DNA from 3 places in the Paraburkholderia sp. BL6665CI2N2 genome. Region 3 is predicted to be linked to each of the others. Evidence: predicted binding sites of a transcription regulator. Region 3 holds the regulator's gene; each other region holds the start of a gene.
The links. Region 3 encodes LexA, which represses DNA repair genes until DNA is damaged. Its sites were predicted from a motif close to ACTGTATNNNNATACAGT; they were not measured.

Region 1 (10,570 bases), 4.3 Mb from region 3:
ACATTCTGTCGAAGACCGCGATTACCGAACTCGTCTGGGACGTCAACTTCGACAGCCATACCAACGTGGTCGAGACCGCGATCAAGCGATTGCGCGCCAAGCTCGACGGCCCGTTCCCCTCCAAACTGCTGCATACCGTGCGCGGCATGGGGTACGTGCTCGAAGTGCGTGAAGAGGCGGAGCAGCCATGAACAGGTCGATTGCCCGGCGCCTCGCGTTGATGTTCGCGCTGGTCGCGCTGTTCGTGTTCACGCTGGTCGGCACGGGCCTCTTTCTGGTGCTGCGCACGCAGCTCGAACACCATCTGCGCGAGTCGCTCGACGACCGCACGCAGATCGCGCGCATCATCGTGTATCACGCCGTGACGCCGGAGAAGTGGCGCATGGCGCGCGAAAAGCTTACCGACATGACGCCGCACGACGGCAGCACGGTATACGCGGTGTCGAGCACCGATCCGTATTTCCATTACGGCACGCCGGTCGGCGGCTCGGTGGTCACGAGCTGGGCCGGCGGCTATGCGCGCGTGACGCCGGCGGGCGGCGGCCAGGACATGCTGACCTCCACGGTGACGATTCCCGCTTACGGCGCGCGTCCGGCGGTGCAATTGCAGGTGGCCGCGAGCTATTCGCCCAATGTGCGCACCATGCGCGTGTTCGGCTCGGCGCTCGCCGCGTTGTCGGCGCTCGGCAGTCTTGGCGTGTTGCTGCTCAGCTATTCGGTCACGCGGCTCGGTCTCGCGCCGCTCACGCGCCTCACTCGCGACGCTTCCGCCGTGAGTCCGAATAACCGCTCGCAGCGTCTGAATACGGCCTCGCTGCCGCTCGAACTGAACGACCTGGCCAACTCCTTCAATGGTGCATTGGAGCGGCTCGACGGCGCGTATGGCCGCCTTGAATCGTTCAATGCGGACGTGGCTCACGAACTGCGCACGCCGGTGACGATTCTGATTGGCCAGACGGAAGTCGCGTTGACACGCAATCGCTCGGTCGACGATCTGCGTCACACGTTGCAATCGAATCTCGAAGAATACGAGCGCATGCGGGCGATCATCAACGACATGCTGTTTCTCGCACGCGCCGATCAGGGCGAGCGCGCAACAGGTCTCGTCGACGTGTCGCTGGCCGCGGAAGTCGCGCATACCTTGGAGTTTCTGGAGATACCGCTCGAAGAAGCGCGGGTGCATGCGCAATTGCGCGGCGACGCCATGGCGCGCGTGAACCGCTCGCTGTTCGGCCGCGCCTGCACGAATCTGTTGATGAACGCTATCCAGCATTGCGAGCCGGACGCCGAGATCAGCGTGACGATCGTGAGTGACGAGAGTCAGGTGCGCGTGGCGGTGGCCAATCCCGGTGAGCCGATCTCGCCGGATGTGCTCGAACATCTGTTCGACCGGTTCTACCGCGCGGAAGTCTCGCGCACGAATAGCCGCGAAAATCACGGCCTCGGGCTCGCGATCGTGAAAGCGATCGCGGAGATGCATCGCGGCAGCGTGTCCGCGCAAAGCGCGCACGGCATCAACACCTTTGTGTTTTCGGTCGCGGCGGTTTCGCCGACGGAAGCCGGCGTGCCGGCGGCGCGCTCGAATCCGGGTGCGGCTGCTGACGGAACCGGTTATCCGCCACTGGTGAAGAGCAAGTCAGCCTGAATCGGCAGATGCCGCAGCGGCGTTCGAAGGTCGTCTCGCGGCTCGTCGCGATACATTCGCTCCGCAAGCCGATACGCGGACTAGAAATCCAGCGTGAACTGAGCCGGCGCGTCGCTCTCTGTCGCTCCCGCGCGCTGGAGGCCGCCTGCCTTCACGCCCAGCAACCTGATGGATTTAACAAGTTCGACGCGTTTCAGACATTGGGTGGCCGCGTGGCGCAGTGCCTTGGCGTCCGCAACCGGCTCCTGGAGCGTGACGTCGCGCGTTACTGTCTGAAAGTCGTTGAAGCGGAGCTTGATCCCGATCCTGCGCGCGAGATAGCCTTTACGCTGCAAGTCCGACGCCACCTGTTCGCATAAACGGGTAAATGCGGTACCGAGTTCCCGCCTGTGTCGTACGGCGTGCAGGTCCTGCTCGAAGGTGGTCTCGCGGCTCATCGAGACAGGCTCGCTATAAGTGACCACTGGTCTGTCATCGAGCCCATGGGAAACTCTGCGAAGCCATGCCCCATAGCTCCGTCCGAACTGTTCGATTAGCCATTGCTCGCTGCATGCGGCAATGTCACCGATGGTCGTTATCCCTAGAGACGTCAGCTTGGCGTTAGCCTTTGGCCCGATACCGTTGATTTTTGCCGCAGCCATTGGCCAGATCCTGGCTTGCAGATCCTCACGCCGCAGAATGGTGATTCCGTCTGGCTTCTGGATGTCCGAACATAGTTTTGCCAGGAGCTTATTGGGCGCAATGCCGACCGAACATGTGAGATTGGTCGCCTCGAAGACGGCGGATTTCAGCTTCCGTGCAATTTGCTCCGATTCGTCGTTCAGAAGCGATAGATCGGCGTAGACCTCGTCGATGCCCACGTCCTCGACTGTCGGACTTACGGACCGGATTGCGTCCTTGAACAGTCGTGAGTACGTTCGATAGAGATCAAAGTTCACTGGAAGGAGAATGGCATCCGGCGCCAGCCGGGCTGCCTGCATGGTGGGCATCCCGGAATGAACTCCGAACGCTCGTGCTTCGTAGGTTGCGGTTGTCAGGACGCCTCTGCCCGTATAGTCGCGTAAGCGCGCGAACTCACGTGTCCCATCCGGGTTCGTTCGGGGCGCGTCCGAACGACGGCCGGCAACCACCATGGCTTGGCCTCGCAGTTCCGGATACTGCGAAAGTTCACAGGACGCAAAGAATGCGTCCATGTCAATATGGGCTATGCGCCTGTCATCTGGCATGCCTTGATACTCAAAAATAGCGTTCACGGTCTGGCTTGGCCAATAGGGCACTTATCTGGACCCCAGTCATGAACGTCGATATAGCGAGAAGTCGCGTTCTGCGGCGCAAATACCTAGACTGTACATTCATACAGTGTTTTTGTCAGGTCGTAGGGCCTCGCGAACTGTCTGGCGCTTCGATCCGGGTGGCGGAATGCTTTTCGCCTCAGCCATGGATCGCTTTCGTTAGAATCTGTTTTCGATCCTTATATTCGTCCAAAACCGGAGACCAACGTGCCAGGCTTACTTCCCGATGTCGACCCCGAGGGGCTCCTCGAATATTCAGTCGTCTACACCGACCGATCCATCAATCACATGTCGCAACTCTTCCAGGGAGTCATGCGCGATATTTCCGATTCGCTGAAGAAGGTCTACAACGCGAAGTCGGCCGTGGTCGTCCCGGGCAGCGGGACTTTTGGCATGGAAGCCGTTGCCCGGCAGTTCGCAACGAACAGGAAGTGTCTGGTTATCCGCAATGGCTGGTTCAGTTATCGCTGGACGCAGATTTTCGACATGGGCGGCATTCCGTCTGAATCGATCGTGCTGAAGGCGCGCCCGGTCGAACAAGGGAGACAGGCGGCCTACGCACCGCCGCCGATCGAAGACGTGGTCGCTGCGATCAGGGAAAACAAGCCGGATCTGGTGTTTGCGCCGCATGTCGAGACCGCCTCCGGGATCATGCTGCCGGACGCTTATTTGCGCGCGTTGGCCGACGCTGTGCATGCCGTTGGCGGCATGTTCGTACTGGATTGCATTGCCTCCGGCACGGTCTGGGTCGACATGAAGGCGAGCCGCGTCGACGTTCTGATCAGCGCGCCGCAAAAGGGCTGGAGCGCGTCACCGTGCTGCGGGCTGGTCATGCTGAGCCCGCTTGCGCGCGAAAGAATCGACGGAACGACAAGCAGCAGTTTCGCTTGCGATCTTCGCAAATGGCTGCAGATCATGGAAGCCTATGAGAACGGCGGGTTCGCATACCACGCAACGATGCCCACGGACGGTCTCGCGATCTTGCGGGACGTCATGAAGGAGACCGAGACATACGGCTTCGATAAAGTGAGAGCGGAGCAGCTTGAACTCGGCAAGCGCGTTCGCGCACTCCTTGCGGACAACGGTTTCAGAAGCGTGGCGGCCGAAGGCTTCGAGGCTCCGGGCGTGGTTGTCAGTTACACGGACGATGATGGGATTCGATCCGGCAAGAAGTTCGCGGATGCGGGGTTGCAGGTCGCGGCTGGAGTTCCGCTGCAATGTGACGAGCCAGAGGATTTTAAGACCTTCCGCATTGGGTTATTTGGCCTGGACAAACTGCACGACGTTGAGGGTGCGGTGGAGAGGCTTGCGAAGGCGCTGGATCGTATTAACCTGCACCCGCGTTTTACGGACTCGCAGAATGACGCGGCAGGCGCACCGTAAATACCGTCTCGGCCTCGTCCGAGCGGGCGCTGATATCGCCGCGGTGAGCCCGGGCGATTTCCTGGGCGATGTAGAGCCCAAGTCCCAGGCTATCCTGGGCGCCCGGGCCGCCTTCCGCAACGGGACCGCGCTCAAGAGGCTCGAAAATACGGTGGAGTGCTGACGGCGGTATTGCCTGGCCCTGGTTTACCACCTCAATCGACACGTCCTCACCGTTCCCGGCCACAAGCACCTTCACAGCGGCGCTCGGCTCTCCGTACTTGAACGCATTTCCGACAAGGTTGCCCAGCATCTGCTGGATGCGCCGACCGTCGCACGTGGCTCGGGTATCGCCGGCGATCTCAAGCTCGACCTTCCGGCCCGCGTGCGCGGCGCACAACTGGTCCAGCTCGTCGGCCACCAGCGTGCCAAGATCGACCGGCGCCTGCGTCACGCGGATGCCCAGTCCGAGCTTGGTCCGGCTGAAGTCCAGCATGTCATCCAGAAGCGCCTGCATGCGGGCGCCGCTTCGGATCAACCGGGCTGCTGCGGTGGATACTTCCTGGCCGTCGTTCAGTCTCGCGAGGTGGTGCGCGGTGACCTGGATGGTCTGCAAGGGGCTTCGCATATCGTGACCCAGCATACCGAGCAGCAGGTTACGGCGCTGGTCGACCTGGTTCGTGAAAAAACTCACCGACTCGCTTAGGGCCTGGTCGATGGCTTCGTTAAACCGGATCACGTCGTCGAGTTCATCTGTCGGCGGGCCGCCGCTATCAAGCCATAACCTGAGCACCGCGGCGCGCAGGGCGCGATATTCGGCGGTCAACTGATTGATATCGAAGCCGCCACGGGCACGAAGCACCGCGTGCGTCTGGGCAGCTGTTTGCGGCGCGTCGATCACCGGCGACACGCGGCCGTGCGACTTCGCGAGTTGCGCCTGCCTGGTCTGCGGCGTAGACAGGTCTTTCGCAATCGCCTCCAGGATCTGCTGCGCATGGTCTCGTAGTTCTCGCGAGGTCATGCCTTGGGCGGCGGGCAGCAATGTCGCAGCAAAAGATTCCCACTCGGCGAGAATTGCTTCCATTTCTTTCGAAATGAACTGAGCCAGTCGCATGTTTGTTCCGAAAGCGGCAACTTCGTGGCGGGCCGGTGGCCCGAATTCTGATCATCGTATCCGAACCGTCGCCCGTTTGGTGCAGTGATCGGCTTCCCGCTGCGTCGGGTTCGATAATTGCTACCGTATCTGGACTAAAGTGCGCCCGCATCTATTGTTGCCGGGCACCCGACGGGCAGATCTACCGCACGCCTCATCCAAAAAATGACTTCCATGACCCCGCAATCCGATGCCTTTAGCTCTGTGTGGCTCCGGCTTTGGGCCGAATCCACCCAGGACTACTCCATCTTCGCCCTTTCGCCGGAAGGCACGGTGCTCACGTGGAACCCGGGCGGCGAATCCATTCAAGGCTATCGCCCCGACGAGATTATTGGCCGGTCGTTTGCCCTTTTTTACCCCGAGGCCGAGCGTGCCGCGGGCGCGCCCGAGGCCGCGTTGCGCGCCGCCACCGAGGGCGGGCGTTACATCGCGGAGGGCTGGCGCGTGCGCAAGGATGGCACGTCGTTCTGGGCGAACGTCGTCATGACACCGCTGCGCGACAGCAGCGGCAAGCTGATCGGTTTTGGCAAGGTGGTCCGCGACGTGAGTGACAAGAAGGCCGCTCACGACGCGGTGCTCGAGAGCGAGCGCAGCTTCCGTCTGCTGGTCCAGGGCGTTACCGACTATGCCATCTTCATGCTCTCGCCCGACGGGCACATCACCAGTTGGAACGCGGGGGCGCGCAGGATCAAGGGGTACACCGAGAAGGAGATCATCGGCTCGCATTTTTCCCGGTTCTACACCCCGGAGGATGTCGCGGCGGGCGTTCCCTTCCGGGGCCTGGGCACGGCGCGGCGGGAGGGACGTTTCGAGGCCGAGGGGTGGCGCGTGCGCAGCGACGGAAGCCGTTTCTTCGCGCATGTCGTGATAGACGCCATTCATGAAAACGGTGAGCTGGTCGGATTTGCAAAAATCACACGCGACATCACCGAGCGACGGCGCGCCAGCGAGCAACTCGAGCAAACGCAGAAAGCCCTGTTCCAGGCACAGAAGATGGAAGCCCTGGGCAAACTGACGGGCGGCGTGGCGCACGACTTCAACAACGTTCTCCAGGTCATGCGCGGCAATCTCGAACTGCTCGAGAGCCGGCACGGCCGCGACGGTTGGAGCGCCGAGCGGCTGGGCAACGCGCTCGACGCGGTCGATCGCGGCGCGAAGCTCGCGTCGCAATTGCTGGCCTTCGGTCGCCAGCAGCCTCTTGAGCCCGTCGTCATCAACCCCGCGCGTCAGCTGCAGGCGCTGGACGACCTCTTGCGGCGGGTACTAGGCGAGCGGGTCGAGATTGAGTCCGTCGTGGCCGGCGGCCTGTGGAATACCATCGCCGATCCCCATCAGCTTGAAAACGTGATCCTGAATCTGGCCATCAATGCGCGCGACGCGATGCCGGACGGCGGCAAGCTCACGCTTGAACTCGCCAACGCGACGCTTGACGACGAGTACGTCTCAGCGCTTACCGACGTCTCAGCGGGGCAGTATGTGATGCTGGCTGTCACGGACACGGGGACCGGCATGAGCCGGGAAGTGATTGAGCGCGCTTTTGACCCGTTCTTCAGCACGAAACCGGAGGGCCGCGGCACAGGCCTCGGCCTGAGCATGGCCTACGGCTTCGTCAAGCAGAGTGGCGGCCATATCCGCCTCTACAGCGAGCTCGGTGAGGGAACGACCGTCAGGATCTATCTGCCCCGCTCGAGCGGCACGGCGGTTGAGACCAGGCGTAACACCGGGGGTGTCCTCAAGCACGGCAGCGAGACGATCCTGGTCGTGGAGGACGATCTGAAGGTCCAGGCGACCGTCGTTGAACTTCTCAGCGGTCTTGGTTATGCGGTACTCAAAGCCAACGACGCAGAGCAGGCACTGAGCGTCGTGGCGAGCGGCGTGCACATCGATCTGCTATTTACCGACGTGGTGATGCCCGGCGCGCTGCGCAGTCCGGAAATGGCCAGAAGGGCGGTCCAGATGCTGCCTGGATTGAAGGTGCTTTTCACGTCGGGTCATACGCAGAACGCGATCGTGCATGGTGGCCGGCTCGATCCCGGCGTGGAACTGCTGAGCAAACCGTACAGCCGCCAGCAGCTCGCCTCCAAGGTGCGACAGGTGCTCGGTAAAAGCGATAGCGAAACGACCGGAGCGGGCGTGGCCAATACGCGTAGAGGCGAGGATGTCGGGCCGGGCGGAAACGGCGAGGGCCTGCGCATCCTGGTCGTGGAAGACGATGTTGCATCGCTGGACGCAACCTGCGAACTGCTGATGCTGATCGGGATGCGTCCGCAGCGCGCAGAAAGCGCGGCGGCGGCGCTGAATGCGCTGGAAGCGGACGACTATGACGTCCTGTTCACGGATGTCATCATGCCGGACATGTCGGGCACCGAGCTCGCGCGACGCGCGGCTTCCGCCCGCCCGGCACTCCGGATTATTTTCGCTTCCGGAAACGTTGTCCCGGAGCACGAGAGGTTCGACTTCGAATGGTCGGCGCTGCGCAAACCTTTCACGCTTGACCAGTTGCGCGCCGCCTTGCCGCCGGCCCACGGCTCACGGGCGAAGCGGCGCGCCGGCGATGGACAGGCGCGGACACGGGACAACTAAAAGGACAGGCTTCGTGGCGCGGCCCGGTCGCCAGGCGGTAACTGGTGTTTTGTGGCGCAGCGCGAATTGCCGTCGATGCCCATCGAACTGTGCGTGAGGCCGCTACGTAAAGAACCGTGCGGCCCCCTTCTTTTTCCGGCGATCAGCGCGATCACACGGTCGCGCTCGCGTCCGTCCATGAGACGAAGTTCCGATCAGCCTTGATGACGGCTTCCCGCCGGCGCCCGGGCTAGCCGATATCAATCGTGCGGCCCACGGACCGCAGCGGCTCCGATTTCGGCACGGTCAACGTGAGCACACCGTTGTCGAACTTTGCCAGAGCATGATCGGGATCGGCGTTCTCCGGCATCGGAATCGTACGCACGAAGCTGCCATGGGCGCGCTCGAGCCGGTAGCATCCGTCTTCCTCGCTGCGCACATCCTGCTTTTTCTCACCGCGCAACACGAACGCCCCATCTTCGACGGTGACGGTCAGATCCTCCCGCTGCATTCCGGGCAGTTCGACGGTCACGCGCAGCACTTTTCCTTCGTCGACCACGTCGATGCGCGGCTGGAAGCGCGATGAACTGAAGTCCCCAAACCATCGTTCCAGCGCGCCGCGGCCCGCGAAAGGGTCGTGAAAAAACTCCTCCACGACGCGCCACGGTTCGCGCGTGAACAATCCCGGCAGGTCGGGCCAGGAGGCGCGCCACGGGTCGGTGGCCGGCGGGCTTTCCGGGCTGTCCGCATCGGACTTGCGCCCTGTGCGTCGAAGGAATTTAAAAGGATTCCACTTCTTCAGATCCGTGTTCATCGTAGTTTCCTCCGGTAGTTTTCTCCTTAAGGCCAGTCTGGCAGGAGAGCCGGATGCCGGTCATTCGGCGCGAACAGTGGCGTGAGCGTCGATGTTTCCGGTTGCCCGCGCGCGGCCGTCGACACTCCTCGTTCGCGCGGCGAGCGGGTCGTCTCGCAGCAGCCGACGTAGCGGCATTGCCGGCGCGCTGCCAGTACATTCACTCCGGCGTCCTGACCTCACAGTGAAAGGTGGCGGCCTGGTGGCCGCCACCGGATTCTCTCCTGCGGTTGTCGCCTGTCTGCCGGGTTCAGGTCGTGCGCACTTCGATCCGCCGCGGCCGGGCTTCGTCGCGGCGCGGTATCCTCAGCGTCAACACTCCGTCCTTCAGGTTGGCGTCGATTTTCGTCGGGTCGAAGTCAACCCCAAGAGCGAACGCCCGCGCGAAGTGAGGCTGGCGGATTTCCGCGTGGTGCAGGCGCAGTTCCGCCGGCGTGGGTACGACTGCCTCTGCCTCGATGTACAGGTTGCCGTCATGCACCTTCACATCGAGCCGGTCCTTTGTCACGCCGGGCAAATCCGCCCACAGAGTGACGCCCTGGCTATCCTCGAAGATGTCCACGGGCGGCGTGAGCGTGATCCGGCGTTGTGACGGGTCGTCTTCGCGCCGCGCCATCGCCTTTTCGTCTTTCCTGGCAAGTTCTGTGGTGTCGTTCATGATGTCCTCCTCAGTTCCGTGACCGGTTTCATTGAACGGTGATGGCCCGCGGCTTTGATGTTTCCCGCTTGCCGATACTCACGGTCAGGCAGCCATTGGTGTACTGCGCCGTGACCTTGTCGGGGTCCGCGTGCTGCGGCAGTTCAATGACGCGCCGGAATGCGCCGGCGAACCGCTCCTGCGCATAGGTACGGGTGTCGTCGCCGGCCGCTTCCGGCTGTGGGGTCCGGCGCTCGCCGCTGATGGTCAGCAGTCCCTTGTCGATCGACACATCGAGGTTCGCCGGATCGACACCCGGCGCGAATACGACGATCTCGATCGAGTCGTCGGTCGAGCCGATGTTGACCTGCGGGAACGCGCCGGAGCGCCCGGAACGGATGCTGGACGGGAAGCCGCCAAACAGGCTCGCCATCTGCCGTTGCAGACGGTCTAGCTCGCTGGAAAGATCGGTCCCGAAGTAGAGATCGCTCATGGTCATTTCCTCCTTCAAGCCAGCAGGAAGACGAACCGGTCTACGCGCTCCAGTCCGTCTGCCGTGCTGCGGGCAAACAAATAGAAACACGCAGCGCGCCGGACTACTGGCGCGACTGCCTCAGCGGAATTCAAGATAGAAATCCCGCGCGGAAATTTCAAGAGGGTATCGCCACTTTTTATCCTTGAATTTGGGCGGCCGCATCCCTACCTCCAGGACACCCCTGACGAACCATGCGAGGACACCATGGAATTCGAAAACGACTGGCTGACACTGGGACGGCACCGGATCCGGCTGCGCTCAACCAAGGGCTTTCCGACCGAGACGATGCGCACCGCGGTCGAAGTCATCCGGCTGGCAATCGACAACAATATGAGCGCCCGCGCGCGCCTGGTTGAAGTGGTATTCCACCGGGAATCCGCTTACGAAATCGCTGTCGGCACCACGTTTGCCGACGACCGCCTTTGCGCGCCGCAACTGGAAGCGGCGATCGCGACAGTCCTGGGTCTGCAACCCGCGCAGATCAATATTCTGGTGACTGTAGTGACGCAGGAGGAGGTCGATCTGCACTTC
Region 2 (10,570 bases), 2.9 Mb from region 3:
TTTTCCTTGATCCGGGCCGACTTGCCCGAACGGTCGCGCAGGTAGTACAGCTTCGCACGACGCACATCGCCACGACGCTTCACGACGATGCTTGCCAGCAGCGGCGAGTACGTCTGGAACGTACGCTCGACGCCTTCGCCCGACGAAATCTTGCGGACGATGAACGACGAATTCAGACCACGGTTACGCTTGGCGATCACGACGCCTTCGTAAGCCTGAACACGCTTACGCGTACCTTCAACCACGTTCACGCTGACGATCACCGTATCGCCGGGGGCGAATTCGGGGATGGTTTTCTCGCCGAGAGCGCGGCCGATTTCTTCCTGCTCGAGAATTGCGATCAGATTCATCACTGACTCCTAAGTCCATCTTGTCGACGTTCGTACCTGCCTCGTGAAAACACTTGGCTACGGCCCCGATAGAGGATGGGTTCACATCTGGCACCGTGCACGCATGCGCGGCGCCGCCTAATGTCCGCTTGCAAGACCCAAGGCTTTACGCCTTCGACTCTTCCTTCGCGAGACTCGCAAGCCATGCCTCGTCGGCACGGCTCAACATCTTGTTCTTTCTGGCCTTCACGATCAGATCGGGCCGCTTGTTCAACGTATTGCGCAAGGCTTCACGCCGGCGCCACGCCTCGATCTCCGCATGATGGCCGCCGAGCAGCACATCCGGCACACGCACGCCGTTGTATTCCTCGGGGCGCGTGTAATGCGGGCAATCCAGCAGCACGTCGACAAAACTATCCTGCACCGCCGACTGCGAGTCGTTAAGCACGCCGGGCAACTGACGCACCACGGCGTCCATCAAGGCCATGGCCGGCAATTCGCCGCCCGACAGCACGAAGTCGCCCAGGCTGACTTCTTCGTCGACCACACGGTCGAGCAAACGCTGATCGATCGCTTCATAGCGCCCACACAACAGGATCAAACCTGGCTCGGCCGCGAACTGCATGACGCGGTCGTGATTCAACGTGGCGCCTTGCGGCGACATCATCACAACGCGCGACGCGCCGATGCCCTGCTCCGCTTGCGCTGCTTTCGCGGCGCCGATCGCATCTTCCAGCGGTTTCGCCAGCATCACCATGCCGGGGCCGCCGCCGTACGGGCGATCGTCGATCGTGCGGTAGTTGTCGGTTGTGAAATCGCGCGGATTCCACGTACGCAACCCGTAGCGCTCCTGCTTCGCGGCACGGCTGGTGATACCCCAGTCGGTCAGCGCGCGAAACATGTCAGGAAAGAGCGTGACGACATCGAACTGCATCGCTCTCTCCATTCAGCGAAATTATTTAGTAATCAGCTTCCCAGTCGACAGTGATCTGCTTCGCCGCCTGGTCCACCGTTTTGACAAAGACGCCGACGAACGGGATCAAACGCTCGCCGGTGACCGGCTTGCCGCTTTTGTCGGTATCCGGGTATTCGATGCGCAACACCGAGTGCGCACCGTTGTCTATCATGTCTGCAACCTTGCCGAGATTGACCCCGGCAACGTTCACCACATCCAGGCCGAGCAGGTCGACCCAGTAGAACTCGTCGGCTTCGAGAGCCGGAAATTCGCTGCGGCTGATATAGACGCGGGAGCCGCGCAGTGCCAGCGCCACATCGCGGTCAGTGACGCCGCCCAGATGGGCAACCACACTGTCGCTATGCGTTTTCGCCTGCAACGACGGCGCCGATTTGCGCTCCTGGCCTTTAATCAGCCACCAGCGCTTCGCGCTCAGCAACGCATCGCCGCCGTGGCCGGCATCCGCGTGCGCGGCCACCTTGACCCAGCCTTTGAGGCCGTAAGCGTCGACGATTGCGCCGACCTCGACCGCGTCGGCAGGCCAGCTTCCCACCGTTTCCATGCGCATTTCTGCCGCACCGGACCCGGCGTTTGCAACTTGGGCTTTCGCCTTGCCTTCGGCTTTTTCGACCGGCTTGCGGACGAATGCACCGAACGGCGCCTGACCAGACGTCTTCGCGCGCGGGGCTGCTGCCTTTACGCGACCTGAACTGCCGGAATCACGTTCAGACATAAAAACACCTTGAAGAGAACCTCGCTGCCAGCTTCGACGCCTGCTTCAGCAAAACACCTTGCGCATCGCACTGCTCACGCGAATCGCGCGAACCGACGACGATACGCATGCTAGCCGCCATTAAGCAGCCGGCTGCGCCTTTGCAGCTTCCTTCACGAGGCGCTCGACGGTCGGCGACAGTTGTGCGCCAACGCCTTGCCAGTACGTCAGGCGGTCCTGAGCGATACGGAGGGATTCACCCTTCGTAGCGACCGGGTTGTAGAAGCCAACGCGCTCGATGAAGCGGCCGTCACGACGGTTACGCGAATCGGTTGCGACGATGTTGTAGAACGGGCGCTTCTTGGAGCCGCCACGAGCCAAGCGGATGATGACCATACTAGAATCCTTGAAAACCGGGGTTCGGAACGACTGAAACACGCGATTATAGCGGGAAACCGACGCCATAACAAACACTTACCCGGATAAACTGAACGACGGGGTTGCGCCGGCCGTACAGGCGGGAGCCCCAAACCACGCCGAAACGCCCGAATTACCTGACGGAGCGCCCGTGAAACTCCTGCCGCCCATTGTGTTTTTGCGCGCTTTCCGTACCGCCGCCACGCGATTCATCGCCTCGGCGCGCGATTTGCGAAGCCGGGCGCTTCGCACGGGCACGGCCGTGTTGCTCGCCGCAACTGCCCTGCCATGCCTCGCCGCGCTACCCGTGGACCGGATCAAACTGCCGCCGGGCTTCCATATCGAGGTCTTGTCGGATGCCGTGCCGAGCGCGCGAGCCATGGCGCTCTCGCCGAAGGGCATTCTCTATATAGGCAGCCTCGACGGACACGTTTACGCGCTCGAATTGCAGAACGCACGTGTGACGGCCCGCCACGTGATCGCTTCCGGCCTGGAAACGCCGGCGGGTGTAGCGTGGCACGATGGCGCGCTCTATGTATCCGCGGTGTCGAAAATTGTACGCTTCGATGCGATCGATACTCACCTGAACGGTCCGCCCAAACCCGCCGTCGTAATCGACACCTTGCCCACGGAGACGCACCACGGCTGGAAATTCATCGCGTTCGGCCCGGACGGCAAGCTCTACGTGCCGCAAGGCGCGCCCTGCAACGTCTGCCTGAAAGATCGCAACCGTTTCGGGCTAATCGGCCGCATGGACCCGGACGGCAGTCACTACGAGATCGTGGCGCGTGGCATCCGCAATTCAGTCGGCTTCGCGTGGCATCCCGCGACGCATGAACTGTGGTTCACCGACAACGGCCGCGACCTGCTTGGCGACGACGTGCCGGACGACAAGCTCAACCGCGCGCCGCGCGCCGGGATGGATTTCGGTTTTCCGTACTGCCATGGCGGCGACACGCCCGATCCCGAGTTCGGCAAGGACCATCCGTGCAGCGAGTTTACGCCGCCCGCGGTCAAACTGGGTGCGCATGTCGCGGCGCTAGGCATGCGCTTTTACGACGGCCCGATGTTTCCAGCCGCCTACCGGAACAGTATTTTTATCGCCGAGCACGGTTCGTGGAATCGCAGCAAGAAGGTCGGCTATCGCGTTGTGCACGTGGTTACGAATCCGGATGGCAGCAATGCCCGCCAGGAGGTGTTTGCCGAAGGCTGGCTGCAATCCGGCGAAACCGAGTGGGGACGTCCCGCCGACGTGCTGCCACTGCCCGACGGTTCGCTACTCATCAGCGACGACTACGCCGGCGCAGTTTATCGCGTCACCTACTCGGCGCCGTAGCCCGCTTCGCGTGGCAAGCAGCGTCAGACGCCGTGCGCTCGAAAAGTCTGGACAGAAACGAGCGTCGGCACCCACGCCACCTATCCGGCCGGGTTCGGCGCTCGTCACGCCACTTGCCAAGCCAGCCTGATCAGCCGCCGCACCGCCGCCATAATCACGCCCCTAGGACTCGTGGTCAACGCGGCCCCGCCCATGGCTGCCCTACCCTTCACCCTGCGGCAGAGAGCGCCTTCGACCCTGCCGCGACTACCCGTCACGTGACCGGCGGCCCATGGCGGGCGTAGAATGCGCGTCGGTCCGCGCGCGCTGCGCGCCGCTCCTTTCGACCGCCTGTCACTCTGCTCTGGCCTACATGTCCACCCTTGTCTCGACTTCCCCGCGTTTCAGATCCAAGACGATTACCGCCGCACTGGCGTTCTTCTTCGGCAGCCTCGGCGCTCACCGGTTCTATCTGTACGGCATGCGCGACATCTACGGATGGGCACATGTGCTCGGCACGCTGATCGGCATTCCGGGAGCCATGCTCCTCGTGGCGAGCGAACGCGCTTCGATGCTCGGCTGGATGCTGGCCTTTCCCGGCGCGATCTCGCTGCTCGCCGCGTTTCTCGCCGCGATCGTCTACGGGCTGCGTCCGGACGAAAAGTGGGACACGCAATTCAACGGCCAGACCCAGCGCAAAAGCCACTCCGGCTGGACGGTCATTTTCATCGTGATCTTTTCGCTGCTGATCGGCGCCTTCCTGCTGATGACGGGTCTGGCCATTTCGTTCCAGACGTACTTCGAAAGCCAGGTGCAGGCGGCCAAAGCGCTCTCGCAATGATCCGCCGCGCGGCGCGCTAGAAAAGATTCAGTTGAGGATCGTCGTGTGCCGGTTTATCGGCACGCGGCACGTTGACCGGGCGAAAGTGCGACATATCCAGAATGCCGCGGTCCCGGCGGTTCAACCCCAAACGGCGCACCGCCTTGTGGAAGCGCTGCTTGAGCAGATCCGCCCACAAGCCCTCACCTTTCATGCGCGTGGAGAACGAAGAGTCGTAGTCCTTCCCACCGCGCATGTCCCGCACGCGACTCATCACCCGATCTGCACGATCTGGAAAGTGCGCCGCGAGCCAATCCTTGAAAAGCGGCGCGACTTCCCACGGCAGACGCAGCACGATGTAGCTCGCGTTGCTCGCGCCGGCTTCCGCGCAGGCCTCCAGCACGCGCTCCATGTCCGGTTCGGTGACGAACGGAATCACCGGCGCGATGCTGACGCCGACCGGAATGCCCGCCTCGCTCAACGTGCGAATAGCGCGCAAGCGCCGCGACGGCGTGGCCGCGCGCGGCTCGAGCGTGCGAGCGATCTCGGCGTCCAGCGTGGTGATGGTGATGGCCGCCATGAATTGCCCGCGCGCCGCCATGGGCGCCAACAGATCGAGATCGCGTTCGATCAGCGACGACTTGGTGATCGCCGCAAACGGATGCTGACGTTCGCTGAGCACTTCGATCACCCTGCGCGTGAGCCGCAAGTCACGCTCGACGGGTTGCCAGGCGTCAGTATTGACGCCCAGCGCGATCGGCTCCGGCACATAGGACTTCTTCGACAATTCCCGCTCGAGCAACTCCGGCGCATTTATCTTGGCGTAGATCCGGCTTTCGAAGTCGAGGCCCGGCGACAGTCCCAGATAAGCGTGCGTGGGCCGCGCAAAACAATAAATGCAGCCATGCTCGCAACCACGATACGGGTTCAGCGACACGCTGAACGGAATATCCGGCGACGCATTGCGCGTAAGAATGGTCTTGGCCCGTTCTTCGAAGACCTGCGTGCGCAAGACCTTGGGCCCGTCATCGTCCTCCGGCGCCGACAGCCAGCCGTCGTCCACCGCTTCGCGCTGGTCGACTTCGTAGCGGCCTTGCAGGTTCGTCACCGCGCCACGGCCTTTGCGAGGCGCGGGCGGCGCGATCGGAAATTCGTTGACGGAGTGGGAGTCGGAGTCGGTCACGGCTGGAACACGTAAAGACGCAAAACGGAAAAACGGCGCAAAACACCTGTACAAATATACAGTGTTTACGCCGTTTGTCGAGCCCCGCCGAGTGCCGTCGCGTGGATCAATCCCCTACCGGAATCGTCAACGTTTCCTTGATCTCCTCCATCACCACGTAGCTCTTCGACTGCACCGCGCCAGGCAGTTGCAGCAGGATGTCGCCTAGCAGCTTCCGGTAATCGGCCATTTCACCGATGCGCGCCTTGATCAGATAGTCGAAATCGCCCGACACCAGATGGCATTCCAGCACCTCGGGAATCTTCTGCACCTCGCGGCGGAACTGGTCGAACATGTTGCCGCTCTTGTGATCCAGCGTGATCTCGACAAATACCAGCAGCGCCGCGCCCAGCTCCGCGGGATTCACGCGCGCGTGATAGCCGGTGATCACGCCGTCGCGCTCCATGCGCTTGACGCGCTCGATACATGGCGTGACTGACAGTCCGACCTGTTCGGCCAGATCCTTCATGGCGATGCGGCCGTCCTGCTGCAGCAGCCGCAGGATCTTGCGATCAAGCTTGTCGAGGGCCCGGACCGGTTGGCGCTGTGTACGCATGGTGTTTTTGCTGAAAATCTTGAAAATACAATAACAAAACCTGCCTGACTGTTAATAGTATAGCGGTTAAGACTGGGCGATCCGCGATACACCTTGTTAATCGAACGAATTCCACCGAATCGACGAGCGCACCGTCCTCAGACCTCATTTGAATACCTGGAGCATCTATGCGAGTCGTCATTTTGGGCAGTGGCGTCGTCGGCGTGACCAGCGCGTATTACCTGGCGCGCGCGGGGCACGAAGTGACCGTGATCGATCGCGAGGCCGGCCCGGCGCTCGAAACCAGTTTCGCCAATGCGGGCCAGATCTCGCCCGGCTATGCGTCGCCGTGGGCCGCGCCTGGCGTGCCGCTGAAGGCCGTCAAGTGGATGTTCCAGAAACACGCGCCGCTGGCAATCCGCCTCGACGGCACGCAATTCCAGTTGCAATGGATGTGGCAGATGCTGCAGAACTGCACGTCGTCGCGCTATGCGGTGAACAAGGGCCGCATGGTTCGCCTCGCCGAATACAGCCGCGACTGCCTGCAAGCGCTGCGCGCCGAAACCGGTATTCAATATGAAGGCCGCACCGGCGGCACGCTCCAGGTGTTCCGCACCCAGCAGCAATTCGAAGGCGCCGCGAAAGACATCGCCGTGCTGCAGGAAGCCAATGTGCCGTATGAACTGCTGTCGCCGGCCGAACTCGCGCGGGCCGAGCCGGCGCTCGCCGCGGTGTCGCACAAGCTGACCGGCGGTCTGCGCCTGCCAGGCGACGAAACCGGCGACTGCCAGATGTTCACCACGCGCCTCGCCGCGCTGGCTGAGGAACTGGGCGTCAAATTCCGCTACAACACGCCGATCGACGCACTCGCAATGGCCGGCGACCGCATCGCCGGCGTGAAGTGCGGAGAAGAACTGGTGCGCGCGGATTCGTTCGTCGTCGCGCTGGGTTCGTATTCGACCGGCTTCCTGTCCGGTCTCGTGAAGATTCCGGTTTATCCGCTCAAGGGTTATTCGATTACCGCGCCGATCGTCAACGAAGCGTCGGCGCCGGTGTCCACTGTGCTGGACGAAACCTACAAGATCGCGATCACGCGTTTCGACGACCGGATTCGTGTGGGCGGCATGGCCGAGATCGTCGGCTTCGACAAATCGTTGCGCCAGGCGCGCCGCGAAACGCTGGAACTGTGCGTGAACGATCTGTTCCCGGGCGGCGGCGATACGTCGAAGGCGACCTTCTGGACCGGTCTGCGCCCGATGACGCCGGACGGCACGCCGATCGTCGGCCGCACTCCCGTGCCGAACCTGTTCCTCAACACGGGCCACGGCACGCTGGGCTGGACGATGTCGTGCGGGTCGGGCCAACTGCTCGCCGACGTGATGTCGGGCAAGCAACCGGCCATCAAGGCGGACGATCTGTCGGTGCATCGCTATCTCGGCGAGGTGGGTGCCGCGCATCGCCCGGCTTATGCCTAAGTTTTAGCAGCGACGCTTCACCAGAACGGTAGCGCTGATTCGTGATCTCACAGACCAGCGCCACAAAAACAACCGGCGCCTGTCAAGGCGCCGTTTGTTTTTTCAAGCGTAGTGAAAAGCCGCGTCAGAACTGATCTTCCGACAAAGCCAGCACACTCTCTCCACCCTTCGCGTTGACAATCGACGCCTCGAACGCCGACGCCAGCGGCAGCACATGCTCGGCGTAAAACTGCGCGGTCGCGATCTTGGCGCCGTAGAACGAAGGGTCTTCGTCGCGCTTTTGAGCCGCCACCAGCAACGCACGCGCCATCTGCCAGCCGCCCAGCACGACGCCCGCGAGTTTCAGATACGGCACGCTGCCGGCGAACACCGCGTTCGGATCGCCCTTTGTATTGGCGACAACGAAATCCACCGCGGCGCCCAGCGATTGATGGCCCTGCGCGAGGTACTTCTTCATCGAGTCGAACGCCGGGCCTTGCTGCGCGCCGAGTGCCTCGATCGTCGCAGCCACTTCGGCGAGCAGCGACTTCGCCACCTTGCCGCCGTCGCGCACGGTCTTGCGGCCGATCAGGTCGTTGGCCTGAATCGCGGTCGTGCCTTCGTAGATGGGCAGAATGCGCGCATCGCGGTAGTACTGCGCGGCGCCGGTTTCTTCGATAAAGCCCATGCCGCCGTGTACCTGCACGCCGAGGCTCGTGACGTCGATCGACAACTCCGTGCTCCAGCCCTTCACGATCGGCACGAGGTATTCATAGATCGCCTGATGCTCCGCGCGCTTTGCTTCGTCGGGATGACGATGCGCGATGTCGCAGTGCGCCGCGGCCACATAGGCCAGCGCGCGCGATGCTTCGGTGAGGCCGCGCATGGTCGCGAGCATGCGGCGCACGTCGGGGTGCTGAATGATCGCCACTGATTGCTTCGCGGAACCATCCACGGGACGGCTTTGCACGCGATCTTTCGCGTACGCCACGGCCTTCTGATAAGCGCGATCCGAAATGCCGACGCCTTGCATGCCGACAGCAAAACGCGCCGCGTTCATCATGATGAACATGTACTCGAGGCCGCGATTCTCTTCGCCGATCAGATGACCGATCGCGCCGCCGTGGTCGCCGAATTGCAGCACCGCGGTCGGACTCGCCTTGATGCCGAGCTTGTGTTCGATCGAGACGCAATGCACGTCGTTGCGCTCGCCGAGCGAACCGTCTTCGTTGACGAGAATCTTCGGCACGATAAAGAGCGAAATGCCTTTCACGCCTTCCGGTGCATTCGGTGTGCGCGCCAGCACGAGATGGGCGATGTTCTTCGCCATGTCGTGCTCGCCCCACGTAATGAAAATCTTCGTGCCGAACAGCTTGAACGAACCGTCGCCCTGCGGCTCGGCGCGCGTGCGCACCAGCGCGAGATCGGAACCGGCCTGCGGCTCGGTCAGGTTCATCGTGCCGGTCCATTCACCGGAAATCAGCTTGGGCACATAGGTCTGTTTTTGCGCTTCGGTGCCGGCGGTGAGCAGCGCTTCGATCGCGCCGTCGGTCAACAACGGACACAGCGCGAACGACAGGTTCGACGCGTTAAGCATTTCGACACACGGCGTCGCGATCAGCTTCGGCAGGCCCTGGCCTTCGTAGTCGACGGGATGTTGCACGCCTTGCCAGCCGCCTTCGCCGAACTGGCGAAACGCTTCCTTGAAGCCGGGCGTCGCGGTGACCACGCCGTCTTTCCAGCTACTCGGATTGCGATCGCCTTCGACATTCAGCGGCGCCAGCACGCCGCCGCACAGTTTCGCCGATTCTTCGAGGACGGCTTGCGCCGTTTCGAGGTTCGCATCTTCGAAGCCCGGCAAGCTCGCGATGTCTTCGAGACCGGCCAGTTCTTTCATCACGAACAGCATGTCCTTGATGGGCGCCGTATAGCTCATTTCAGTTCTCCTCCCGCTTCTGATATAAAAAAAGGGCGCTGGACTCGATCGGTCCCGCGCCCTTCCTGTGCTGCCAGACGCCTTTTATGCGGCGTTACGGCGCTTAGCCGAGTTCGCTAACGAGCTCGGGCACGAGCGTGAACAGATCGCCCACCAGTCCGTAATCGGCGACGCTGAAGATCGGCGCTTCTTCGTCTTTGTTGATCGCAACGATCACCTTGCTGTCTTTCATCCCGGCCAGATGCTGGATCGCGCCCGAGATGCCGACGGCGATGTACAGCTGCGGCGCGACGATCTTGCCGGTTTGACCGACCTGATAGTCGTTCGGTACGAAGCCCGCGTCGACCGCGGCACGCGATGCGCCGAGCGCTGCATTCAGTTTGTCCGCCAGCGGTTCGAGGACCTTCGTGTAGTTCTCGCCGTTGCCCAAACCGCGGCCGCCCGAGACGATGACCTTCGCCGACGTCAGTTCCGGACGGTCAAGCTTCGTCACTTCGCGGTTCACGAAGGACGAGATACCGCTGTCCGCCGCCGCTTCGATTTTCTCGACCGTTGCGCTGCCGCCTTCAGCCGCGACTGCATCGAAACCCGTCGTGCGGACCGTGATGACCTTGATCGGGTCAGCCGATTGCACGGTTGCGATGGCGTTGCCGGCGTAGATCGGACGCTCGAACGTGTCCGGACTGTCCACCGCGGTGATATCGCTGATCTGGGCGACATCCAGCTTCGCTGCGATACGCGGCGTGATGTTCTTGCCGTAGGCGGTTGCCGGCGCGAGGATGTGCGAATAGTCCTTCGCGATGTTCAGCACCGTCGCTTCAATGTTTTCCGCGAGGCCTGCTTCGAGTTGCGGCGCGTCGGCCAGCAGTACTTTG
Region 3 (10,570 bases):
GCGCGCACATGGCGCGCAACCTCATCAAGGGCGGTCACTCGCTGTTCGTGAATGGCGCGTACCCGGTGCCGGAAGATCTGAGCAAAACGACGAGCGTCGTCGCCAATTCGACCGCTGTCGCGCAGGCCGCCGACATCGTGATCATCATGGTGCCGGACACGCCTGATGTCGCCAACGTACTGTTCGCCGACGACGGCGTCGCCGCCGGCCTTTCGCAAGGCAAGCTCGTGATCGACATGAGCTCGATCTCGCCGCTCGACACGCAAGCTTTCGCGAAGAAGATCAATGCGCTCGGCGTCGACTACCTGGATGCGCCGGTTTCCGGCGGCGAAGTCGGCGCGCGTGAAGCGTCGCTGACGATCATGGTGGGCGGCCCGGAAAAGGCGTTCGCCACGGCCAGGCCGCTGTTCGAACTGATGGGCAAGAACATCTCGCTGATCGGCGACAACGGCGCGGGCCAGACCTGCAAGGTCGCAAACCAGATCATCGTCGCGCTGAATATCGAAGCCGTGGCCGAAGCGCTGCTGTTCGCCTCGCGCTCGGGCGCCGATCCGGAACGTGTGCGCAAGGCGCTGATGGGCGGCTTCGCTTCGTCGCGGATTCTCGAAGTGCACGGCGAGCGCATGACCAAGCGCAAGTTCGATCCGGGCTTCCGCATCGAACTGCACCAGAAGGATCTGAACCTCGCACTCGACGGCGCGCGCAAGCTCGGCATCGCCCTGCCGCATACGGCGAGCGCGCAGCAACTGTTCAGCGTGTGCGCGGCGAACGGCGGCAAGGCATGGGATCACTCGGCAATGGTGCGCGCGCTCGAAATCATGGCGAATTTCGAAGTAGCGCAAGCGCCGGGCAGCGAAGCCAAGGGGGCTTGAGGCAGTGATACGGACTGCCCTGATCGTTGCACTATCAACGTCATGGCAGTCGCAGGTGGGGCGCCCGGTTCGTCGTGCGGCAGCACGGCGGAACGGGCAAATCGTGCCGCTCTGGGCTGAGAGCGGCAAGTGGGGTCCGCAGCGGCACCCGGCGGCGCCGGGGAAGCCTTGGTCGGTCAGACGTCGTCGTCGGGTGTCCGGCTGTCGGATTTCAATGTCTAGCGATGTTTATGCTTTTTCGGCCAAACTCTCGCAGCGGGTGCGTCACGCACGCCGCTCACCGGCATGTCACTTTGCCGCTCCCCTAGTACGCATGCTCGCAAGTCTGCTTGCATTTGCTTGCAACTCCGTCCCCTTTGCTCGACCTTTTTTGACACATCGGTCCGCGCTTTTCTCCTACACTCGTTGAGTCTGGTTGCGGGCGTGTCGGCGTCCAAGTGCGGCTTGCTGGTCATGGCAACGCGTGCCCGCTGTTTCATTCGCCCGATTCCCAACCAGTGTTCAACCCGTGAGCGGAATGTGCTTGCGCCAGTAACCCCTCTGCAAAGGATTCAGAATGAGCATCTTTGGTGACATCGTACATAAGCTCTTTGGCAAAGCGAAACCGGACCAGCCCGCGCCCGCTGTCGAGCCGACACCGGATCCGGCCGCGGCGCAAGCTGCTGCACCGTCGGCCACCCCGGCGCCCGCGCCGCTGGCCGACGTCGACGTCGCTGTCGTCATGGACCAGTTCGTGAGCGAGAGCGGTCAAACGTTGAACTGGCGCACGTCGATCGTCGACACGCTGAAGGCGCTCGGCGTCGACAGCAGCCTCGATCATCGCAAGGAACTCGCCAGGGAGCTGAAGTACACCGGCGACACGAACGATTCGGCAAGCATGAACATCTGGCTGCATAAACAGGTGATGGTGGCGCTGGCAGCAAACGGCGGGAAGTTGCCGCCAGATCTGGCGAACTAACAGCGTGCAGGCGTCGCCTTTTCGGCGCTAGCGATAAACCGCAAGCTGAAACGACAACGCGGCGCTCCGGTCGATGACCTGGGCGCCGCGTTGTCATTTGGGCGTCATGCGCTGAATTGCTCAGCGCTGCATCGGTCAGTACGTATCGAAAGTCTTCTGCAACGCCACCGGCCCCGTGGCGCCCGCGGCCAATGCCAGCATCAGCAGCACGCGCGCCTTGTACGGATTCAGCGAACCCGCGCTGACGAAGCCGAGTGCGTCGTCGGCGGCCGCGCCGTTGCGCATCACGTGCCCCGATCCCACGCGCGACGCACGCACCACCGCGACGCCTTGCGAGGCGGCATCGGCGAGCGCCTGCTGCACCGAGGCGTGAATCGAGCCATTGCCCGTGCCCGCCACGACGATGCCGCGCACACCCGCGGCAACCAACGCATCGACGGCAATGCGCGACACGCCCGCGTAGCTCACGACGATTTCCACATGCGGCCACGTCGCGCCGATCACGAACTCGGTTGCGAGCGTATGCGGACGCACAACGCCGCGCTGGAACTCGACGCGGCCGTCCTGCACCCAGCCGAGCGCGCCGATTTCGGGCGAGTGAAACGCGTCGACCGCATAGGTGCTCGTCTTGACCACGTCACGCGCGCTATGGATCTTGTTGTTGAAGGCCACCAGCACGCCCTGCCCGCGCGAACTCGCCTGTGCGGCGACCGTCACGGCGTTCAGCAGATTCAGCGGGCCATCGGCGGACAGCGCCGAGGCCGGGCGCATGGCCGCCGTCAGCACGACCGGCTTGTCCGACTTGACGGTGAGATGCAGCAGGTAGGCGGTTTCTTCGAGCGTGTCGGTGCCGTGCGTGACCACCACGCCGTCGATCTCGTCGTCGGCGAGCAGCGTGTTGATGCGTTGCGCGAGCGTGGTCCAAAGCGGCATCGCCATGTCCTTGCTGTCGACGCTGGCAATCTGCTCGCTCTCCATGCGCGCCACCGTCGACAAGGCCGGCACCACGGCCAGCAATTGCTCGACGCCGATCACGCCGGCCTGATAACCCGAGGTGTTGGTGGCGCTCGCGGCCGCGCCGGCAATCGTGCCGCCGGTCGCCAGCACGACGATGCGCGGCAGCAATGACGTGGCGCCTTCGTTTGAAGGTATAGCGGAAGAAGAAGTCGAAGTATTCATGGCGGCGATTGTAAGCGATGCGCCGCGCGCCGCCATGCGTGAAAAAACGGATGTCCGTTCGATTCGGGGTTGCATGAGGCCGGCGCTTTGGCGCCACACGTTTGCGTGGCGTCTGCACCAGGGCCAGCCGCAGCCCGCATGAAGTTCACACTAACCGGCCGCCGCGCTGAATTCGTGCGGCAGCGTTCGGCGTTGCGCCGGACCGCGACGATCCGGCGCATCTATCAAACCGCTTCGCGCAACTGCGCGGCGATATCCGCTTCGTTCAATTGCGGCGCGAACATCTCGATCAACCGGTACGCGTACGCGCGCAGGAACGCGCCCTTGCGCAAACCGACCCGCGTCGTGCTCGCCTCGAACAGATGCTGCGTGTCGAGCGCGACCAGTTCCGTATCGCGTTTCGGATCGTAGGCCATCGCCGCGACCACGCCGATGCCCATGCCGAGTTCGACGTAGGTCTTGATCACGTCGGCGTCGATTGCGGTCAGCACGACGTCGGGCAACGCGCCCGCCTTCGCGAACGCCTGGTCGATATGCGAGCGGCCCGTGAAGTCCTGATCGTATGTGACGATCGGGAATTCCGCGATTTCGTCGAGCGTCAGATTCGGACGGCCCACCAGCGGATGATCCTTCGGCACGACCACGACGTGATGCCACGAATAGCACGGGAACGTGACGATATCCGGGAAACGGTCGAGCGCTTCGGTGGAGATGCCGATGTCCGCTTCGCCGTTGATGATCATCTGCGCGATCTGTTGCGGGCTGCCCTGACGCAGCGCCAGATGCACTTTCGGGAACACCTCGGTGAATTGACGGATCACCTTCGGCAACGCGTAGCGCGCCTGCGTATGGGTGGTCGCCACGACGAGGTGGCCGCTATCCTGATCGGCGTACTGGCGCGCGACCCGGCGCAGATTCTCCGCGTCGAGCAGCATCCGCTCGATCAGTTGATGTACGGCCTTGCCCGGCTCAGTGAGGCCCGTGAGGCGCTTGCCGCGTCGAATGAAAATGTCGACGCCGAGTTCGTCCTCCAGATCCTTGATCTGTTTCGATACGCCCGACTGCGACGTGTACAGCACGTTCGCCACCTCGGTCAGATTCATGTTCTGACGCACGGCTTCGCGCACAAAGCGCAATTGCTGGAAATTCATCTTGATGTCTCCGGTTCGGCCAGAGTTGAGTTATTTGAGTTCGTTTGAAACGCCGGGTCGTGTTGCTGTCGCTGCGCGCCTGACTGCGCTGCGCTCACTGCGCTGGAAACACACGCAAGGCGCGCGGCACCGCGGTCACGCCATCGCCGATCGAGAGCTGCAGATCGCGCCACGCTTCGCGATCGAGTTCGGCTTCAAGCAGGTTGCCCTCGCGGCCCGCGAGTTCGACCCGCACCGAGCCACCCAGCGTCACCACGCGCCGCACGTCGACGACGATGCCTTCGCGATGTCCCGACGCCTGCGGGTACAACTGCAGATCGTGCGGACGCACATAGGCGAACGCGGGGCCGCTGAAATCGGCCTTGATGGAAACCGGCAGCGCCGCGCCGTCCACCACGAAACCGCTTGCATCGACGTTGCCATGCAGACGGTTCGCCGCGCCGAGAAACTCGTAGACGAACGAGGTTTGCGGATGGTCGTACACGTCCTGCGGACTGCCCACCTGCTCCACATGCCCGCGATTCAGCACGACGATACGGTCGGCCACTTCGAGCGCTTCTTCCTGATCGTGCGTGACGAAGATCGTCGAAATATGCAGATCGTCGTGCAGACGACGCAGCCAGCTGCGCAGTTCCTTGCGCACCTTCGCATCCAGCGCGCCGAACGGTTCGTCGAGCAGCAGCACTTTCGGTTCGACGGCCAACGCGCGCGCGAGCGCGATACGTTGCCGCTGGCCACCCGACAGCTCCGACGGATAGCGTTGCGCGAGCCAGTCGAGCTGCACGAGCTTGAGCAGTTCATGCACCTTCTCGCGGATCACCGCTTCCGAGGGGCGCTCCTTGCGCGGCTTCACGCGCAAGCCGAAGGCCACGTTCTCGAACACCGTCATATGGCGGAACAGCGCGTAATGCTGGAACACGAAGCCCACTTCCCGCTCGCGCGCGCCGACCGTCGCCACGTCCTGGCCCTGCAGCACGACCTGGCCGCCGTCAGCGTATTCGAGTCCCGCGATCACGCGCAGCAAGGTCGTCTTGCCACAACCCGACGGCCCGAGCAGCGCAACCAGTTCGCCCGGCGGAAAGTCGAGCGAGACGTTATCGAGCGCGACGAAATCGCCGAAGCGCTTCTGCAGGTTACGAACGGTGATACCCATTACAGCTCTCCTTGCTTGAGCGGGTGTTGCTGCGGTGCATGCGTTGTTTGCGTTGTGTGTGTTGCGCTTGTTGCATTGGCCGCAGGCGTAACGGGACCCGCGTATGCGGGCACGTCGCGCGCGGCCGACAGTTCCGCCGACATATGGCGCTCGGCGAGCAGCTTCAGGCCGAGCGTCACGAGCGCGAGCAGAGCCAGCACCGACGCCACGGCGAACGCCGCCGAGAAGTTGTATTCGTTGTAGAGAATTTCGACGTGCAGGGGCATCGTGTCGGTCTGGCCGCGAATATGGCCCGACACGACCGACACCGCGCCGAACTCGCCCATTGCCCGCGCGTTACACAGAATCACGCCGTACAGCAGGCCCCATTTGACGTTGGGCAGCGTGACGCGGCGGAAGATCTGCCAGCCCGACGCGCCGAGCACGTGCGCGGCTTCTTCTTCGTCGTTGCCTTGCGCCTGCATCAACGGAATCAGTTCACGCGCGACGAACGGGAACGTGACGAAGATCGTTGCCATCACGATGCCCGGCACCGCGAAAATGATCTGCGCGTTGTGGTCCTGCAGCCACGGGCCGAACCAGCCCTGCGCGCCGAACATCAACACATAGATCAAGCCCGAGATCACCGGCGACACCGAGAACGGCAGATCGATCAGCGTGGTCAGCAGCGCCTTGCCGCGGAACTCGAACTTGGCGATACACCACGAAGCCACGAGGCCGAACACGAGGTTCAGCGGCACCGCGATCGCGGCGGTGATCACGGTGAGCTTGATCGCCGAGAGCGCGTCCGGATCGGCGAGCGATTCCAGATAGAAGCCGAGCCCCTTGTTCAACGCCTGATAGAACACGGCGGCGAGCGGTACGACGAGAAACAGCGCGAGAAACAGCAGCGCGACGCCGGTGAGAATCCAGCGCACGACAGGCGGTTCGGTGACCGGATCGGGCCGGCGCGCGACGTTCAGCGGCGCGCGCGGCGCCACGGCCACGGCTGCGGAAGTACCTGCATTCTTCACGGAATCGCGGCTCATTGCGCACCTCCGCCGACACCGATCGCCGCGACACTCGCGGCAGCAGGCGCCGGGCCCGCGCCCCCACGACTCGTGCGGCGCTGCAGATACCACTGCAAGGTATTGATAAAGAGCAGCATCAGGAACGACACGACCAGCATCACGACCGCGATCGCAGTCGCACCCGCGTAGTCGTACTGCTCGAGCTTGGTGATGATGAGCAGCGACGTGATTTCCGACTTCATCGGCACATTGCCGGCAATGAAAATCACCGAGCCGTATTCGCCGAGCGCGCGCGCGAATGCCAGCGCGAAGCCCGTCAGCAGAGCAGGAAACACCGCCGGCAACACCACGCGGCGAAACGTCAGCCAGCGCGATGCGCCCAGGCACGCCGCCGCCTCTTCCTGCTCGCGCTCGAACTCCTCGAGCACCGGCTGCACCGTGCGCACCACGAACGGCAAACCGATGAAGGTCAGCGCGACCAGCACGCCCGCCGGCGTGAACGCGATCTTCAGGCCGAGCGGCTCGAGGAACTGCCCGATCCAGCCGTTGCCCGCGTACACGGCCGCGAGCGAAATACCCGCGACCGAGGTGGGCAGCGCGAACGGCAGATCGACCACGGCATCGACAATGCGCTTGAACGGAAACGTGTAGCGCACCAGCACCCACGCCACCAGAAAGCCGAACACCGCATTGATCAGCGCGCCGCCGAGCGCGGAAAAGAAGGTGAGCCGATACGACGCGAGCACGCGCGGCGAGCTCACCGCGCGCACGAACTGGCTCCAGTCGAGCGTGGCGGTCTTGAGAAAGGTCGCCGCAAGCGGAATCAGCACCACGAGGCTCAGATAAGCCACCGTGATGCCGAGTGTCAGGCCAAAACCGGGCAACGCGCTCGGTTTTCGGAAGGTCAACGTCGTCATGCTCGTTACTCGTTCAGGTTGATGCTCGTATTGCCGGCCGCCGGGCCCTGGCGGCCAAAAGCGCGCCCCATGGGGCGCGCTCGGGAGTGACGCGTCGCCGCGTCGTGCTGCCTATGCCTGTGCCTATGCCTATGCCTTTGCCGATGCCGGCAGCGGGCCTGTTACTGCGGCTGATAGATCGAATCGAACACGCCGCCGTCGGCAAAGTGCGTCTTCTGCGCGTTGGTCCAGCCGCCGAACGAATCGTCCACCGTGTACAGCTTCAGCTTCGGAAACTTGGCGGTCAGCTCGGCCGGCACCTTGTTCGAACGCGGACGGTAGAAGTTCTTCGCCGCGATCTCCTGGCCTTGCTCGCTATACAGGAAGTTCAGGTAAGCTTCGGCGACCTTGCGCGTGCCGTGCTTGTCGACCACCTTGTCCACCACCGCGACCGGCGGCTCGGCCAGAATGCTCACCGACGGCACCACGATCTCGAACTTCTCCGGACCGAATTCCTTCAGCGACAGAAACGCTTCGTTTTCCCATGCGATCAGCACGTCGCCAATGCCGCGTTGCACGAAGCTGGTGGTCGCGCCGCGCGCGCCGGAATCCAGCACGCCGGCATTCTTGTACAGCTTGCCGACGAATTGCTTGGCCTTCTGATCATTGCCGCCCGGCTGATGCTCGGCGTACGCCCAAGCCGCGAGGTAGTTCCAGCGCGCGCCGCCCGACGTCTTCGGGTTCGGCGTCACGATCGACACACCCGGCTTGATCAGATCGTCCCAGTCCTTGATGTGCTTCGGGTTGCCCTTGCGCACCAGAAACACGATCGTCGACGTGTACGGCGAGGCGTTATCCGGCAACCGCTTCTGCCAGCCCTTGTCCAGCAAACCCTTGTTCGCCAGTGCGTCGATGTCATAGGCGAGCGCCAGCGTCACCACGTCGGCCTGCAGACCGTCGAGCACCGAGCGCGCCTGGGCGCCCGAGCCGCCGTGCGACTGCTTGAAGGTGATCGTCTCGCCCGTCTTCGCCTTCCACTCCTTGCCGAACGCCTGGTTGACGTCCTGATACAGCTCACGCGTCGGGTCGTAGGAGACGTTCAGCAGCGTCGTGTCGGCGGCGTGCGCCTGCGCCATCACACCGAGCGCGCCCGCCGCGCTCAATGCGAGCGCCGCGATCAGTTTCTGCGTCCTGCCTGCCAGCCCCGTACCTTGGTGATTCATGTCAACTTTCTCCGCGTTGTCCGCTGAAACAGCGTGTGGTGTCTTTTCTTGTGTCGCGGTCACGTGCACATGAACGTCAACTGGAGGCCCAGTCTATCGAAGGGCTTTCATCATTAAAAATAATGTTTCTTCATTTTTTAATACTCAAAAGTGGTAACGACAGCTGGATAAGGCGTTGCTGAACGAAAACGGCTGTTAAAGCATCGTTTGACGGCGCTGGAACGCCGCCCTTCGCCCCGAACTTAAAGTAAAGCTTGAATTGCGCCGAATACTGTATAAAAATACAGTCACCTGTTCATACATACAGTGGCGCCATGACCAAACTCACCGCACGACAGCAGCAGGTTTTCGATCTGATCCGCAGGGCTATCGAACGCACCGGCTTTCCGCCCACCCGCGCGGAGATCGCCGCCGAGCTGGGTTTCAGCTCGGCCAATTCGGCAGAAGAACATCTGCGCGCACTCGCCCGCAAGGGCGTGATCGAACTCGCGGCCGGCGCATCGCGCGGCATTCGCCTGCTGGCCGGTCCGGAAGACTCGCCGCACCAGTTCACGCTGCCGCACGCCAGCATCATGCAACTGTCGCTGCCGCTAATCGGGCGCGTTGCCGCCGGCAGCCCGATCCTCGCGCAGGAACATATCTCGCAGCACTACGCGTGCGACCCGGCGCTGTTCTCGAGCAAGCCCGATTACCTGCTGAAGGTGCGCGGACTGTCCATGCGCGACGCGGGCATCTTCGACGGCGACCTGCTCGCGGTGCAAAAGCGCAGCGAAGCAAAAGACGGCCAGATCATCATTGCCCGGCTCGGCGACGACGTCACGGTCAAGCGCCTGAAGCGCCGGCCGAACGGGCTCGAACTGATCGCCGAGAACCCCGATTACGAAAACATCTTCGTTGAAACCGGCAGTGCGGAGTTCGCGCTGGAGGGTATCGCCGTGGGGCTGATCCGCCCCGGCGAGTTCTAACCCAGTTCTAACCCTTTTGCGCGTTCAACAGAATAAAAAGCCGCGTCAATGTCGCATCGACACTGCATCAACGCCGCATCAACGTTGCATCGTCTGGAGAGTCTCATGGAACGTCTTGCCCGCCTGCTGCCCTTTCGCCAGTTCGGTCGTCTGCGTCACCTTCGCAAGCTGGTGCCCTGCTCATTGATCGAGGCGGCCACGCGCAGCACACCGTCGCTGTTCGACTCGCCCGAGGCTGCGTCGAGCTTGCCTTCGTCGTTGCCGGCGTTTGCCCGCGTGTCGTTGAATTCCGGCCTGAATACGGCCGAACCCGCGCGTCGCGCACCGGTGCGGGTCTATCACGGGCCGTCGCGTCTCATCATGGTCGGCACGATGGACGCGGTTTGCCGCATGATCGACCGCTGCATCGCCGACGAAGCCAACGTCCATGGCGCGGTGTTCGAGTCGTGATGACCCTGTCTTGAGCGGGCGGCGAGAGATTGCATTGCGTGGGATCGTTTTCGCGTGGCCGCGGTCCACGTTAGATCACACCTGATGGAGAGTCCCACTCGATGGCAGTTCCGAAACATACCCAACGCGGCAGCAGAGGCGGCGCCACAAAGCCGCTGATCGTCACGCTAATCGTGAGCGTGGTGATCGCCGCACTGGGGTTTGCTTATGCGTCGCCGTACATCGCGCTGAACAATCTCAAACGCGCGGCCGATGCGCGCGACGCGCAAACAGTCAATCAGTACGTCGACTTCCCTGCGTTGCGTGAGAGCCTGAAGGAACAGGTCGCCGGCCTGCTGACACGCCGGCTTGGCGCGCACAGCAACGGCAATCCATTGGCCGCCATCGGCGCGATGATCGGCGTCGCGTTGATCGGCCCGCTCGTGGATGCCTATGCCACACCGGACGGTGTCGCGGCCTTGCTGAACGGCATGCCGCCGCGCGGCGATCCGGGTGAGCGGCCGCCCGCGCCGCCGGCCGCGAACAATCCGTCCGACGCCGCCGCGACCGCACCGGCACCGGCAGCGCCTCCTGCCGGCAACGCGGCGAACGGGAATGCCAACACCACGCCCCCGCAACCGCCGCAGACCACGGCGGGCTATCGTGGGCTCAACGAGTTTGTCGTCACGTACCAGCATGGCGCCGGCGACGCGCGTTACTCGGCGATCTTTCGG

Region 1: a site for LexA is predicted at 2,989-3,006, ahead of dinB (DNA polymerase IV). Genes of this name have one in related genera too.
Region 2: a site for LexA is predicted at 5,777-5,794, ahead of B0G81_RS20550 (PA0069 family radical SAM protein). Genes of this name have one in related genera too.

Annotation. Positions count from the first base shown of each region.
Region 1 covers NZ_SORC01000001.1:3,195,397-3,205,966, reverse strand. The annotation lists gene B0G81_RS14245 (heavy metal response regulator transcription factor) at 1-191, shown strand, start outside; gene B0G81_RS14240 (heavy metal sensor histidine kinase) at 188-1,645, shown strand; gene dinB (DNA polymerase IV) at 1,726-2,871, opposite strand; gene B0G81_RS14230 (aminotransferase class V-fold PLP-dependent enzyme) at 3,145-4,320, shown strand; gene B0G81_RS14225 (sensor histidine kinase) at 4,283-5,413, opposite strand; gene B0G81_RS14220 (PAS domain S-box protein) at 5,627-8,035, shown strand; gene B0G81_RS14215 (Hsp20/alpha crystallin family protein) at 8,265-8,828, opposite strand; gene B0G81_RS14210 (Hsp20/alpha crystallin family protein) at 9,118-9,525, opposite strand; gene B0G81_RS14205 (Hsp20/alpha crystallin family protein) at 9,554-9,997, opposite strand; gene B0G81_RS14200 (hypothetical protein) at 10,244-10,570, shown strand, end outside.
Region 2 covers NZ_SORC01000001.1:4,607,855-4,618,424, forward strand. The annotation lists gene rplS (50S ribosomal protein L19) at 1-350, opposite strand, end outside; gene trmD (tRNA (guanosine(37)-N1)-methyltransferase TrmD) at 496-1,263, opposite strand; gene rimM (ribosome maturation factor RimM) at 1,289-2,017, opposite strand; gene rpsP (30S ribosomal protein S16) at 2,138-2,392, opposite strand; gene B0G81_RS20540 (PQQ-dependent sugar dehydrogenase) at 2,565-3,749, shown strand; gene B0G81_RS20545 (NINE protein) at 4,102-4,569, shown strand; gene B0G81_RS20550 (PA0069 family radical SAM protein) at 4,586-5,731, opposite strand; gene B0G81_RS20555 (Lrp/AsnC ligand binding domain-containing protein) at 5,838-6,326, opposite strand; gene B0G81_RS20560 (D-amino acid dehydrogenase) at 6,494-7,780, shown strand; gene B0G81_RS20565 (acyl-CoA dehydrogenase) at 7,905-9,695, opposite strand; gene B0G81_RS20570 (FAD-binding protein) at 9,799-10,570, opposite strand, start outside.
Region 3 covers NZ_SORC01000001.1:7,512,676-7,523,245, reverse strand. The annotation lists gene B0G81_RS33755 (2-hydroxy-3-oxopropionate reductase) at 1-872, shown strand, start outside; gene B0G81_RS33750 (DUF3597 domain-containing protein) at 1,429-1,830, shown strand; gene B0G81_RS33745 (asparaginase) at 1,966-3,009, opposite strand; gene B0G81_RS33740 (CysB family HTH-type transcriptional regulator) at 3,234-4,160, opposite strand; gene B0G81_RS33735 (sulfate ABC transporter ATP-binding protein) at 4,255-5,313, opposite strand; gene cysW (sulfate ABC transporter permease subunit CysW) at 5,313-6,341, opposite strand; gene cysT (sulfate ABC transporter permease subunit CysT) at 6,338-7,240, opposite strand; gene B0G81_RS33720 (sulfate ABC transporter substrate-binding protein) at 7,402-8,442, opposite strand; gene lexA (transcriptional repressor LexA) at 8,757-9,407, shown strand; gene B0G81_RS33710 (hypothetical protein) at 9,513-9,857, shown strand; gene B0G81_RS33705 (DUF2939 domain-containing protein) at 9,959-10,570, shown strand, end outside.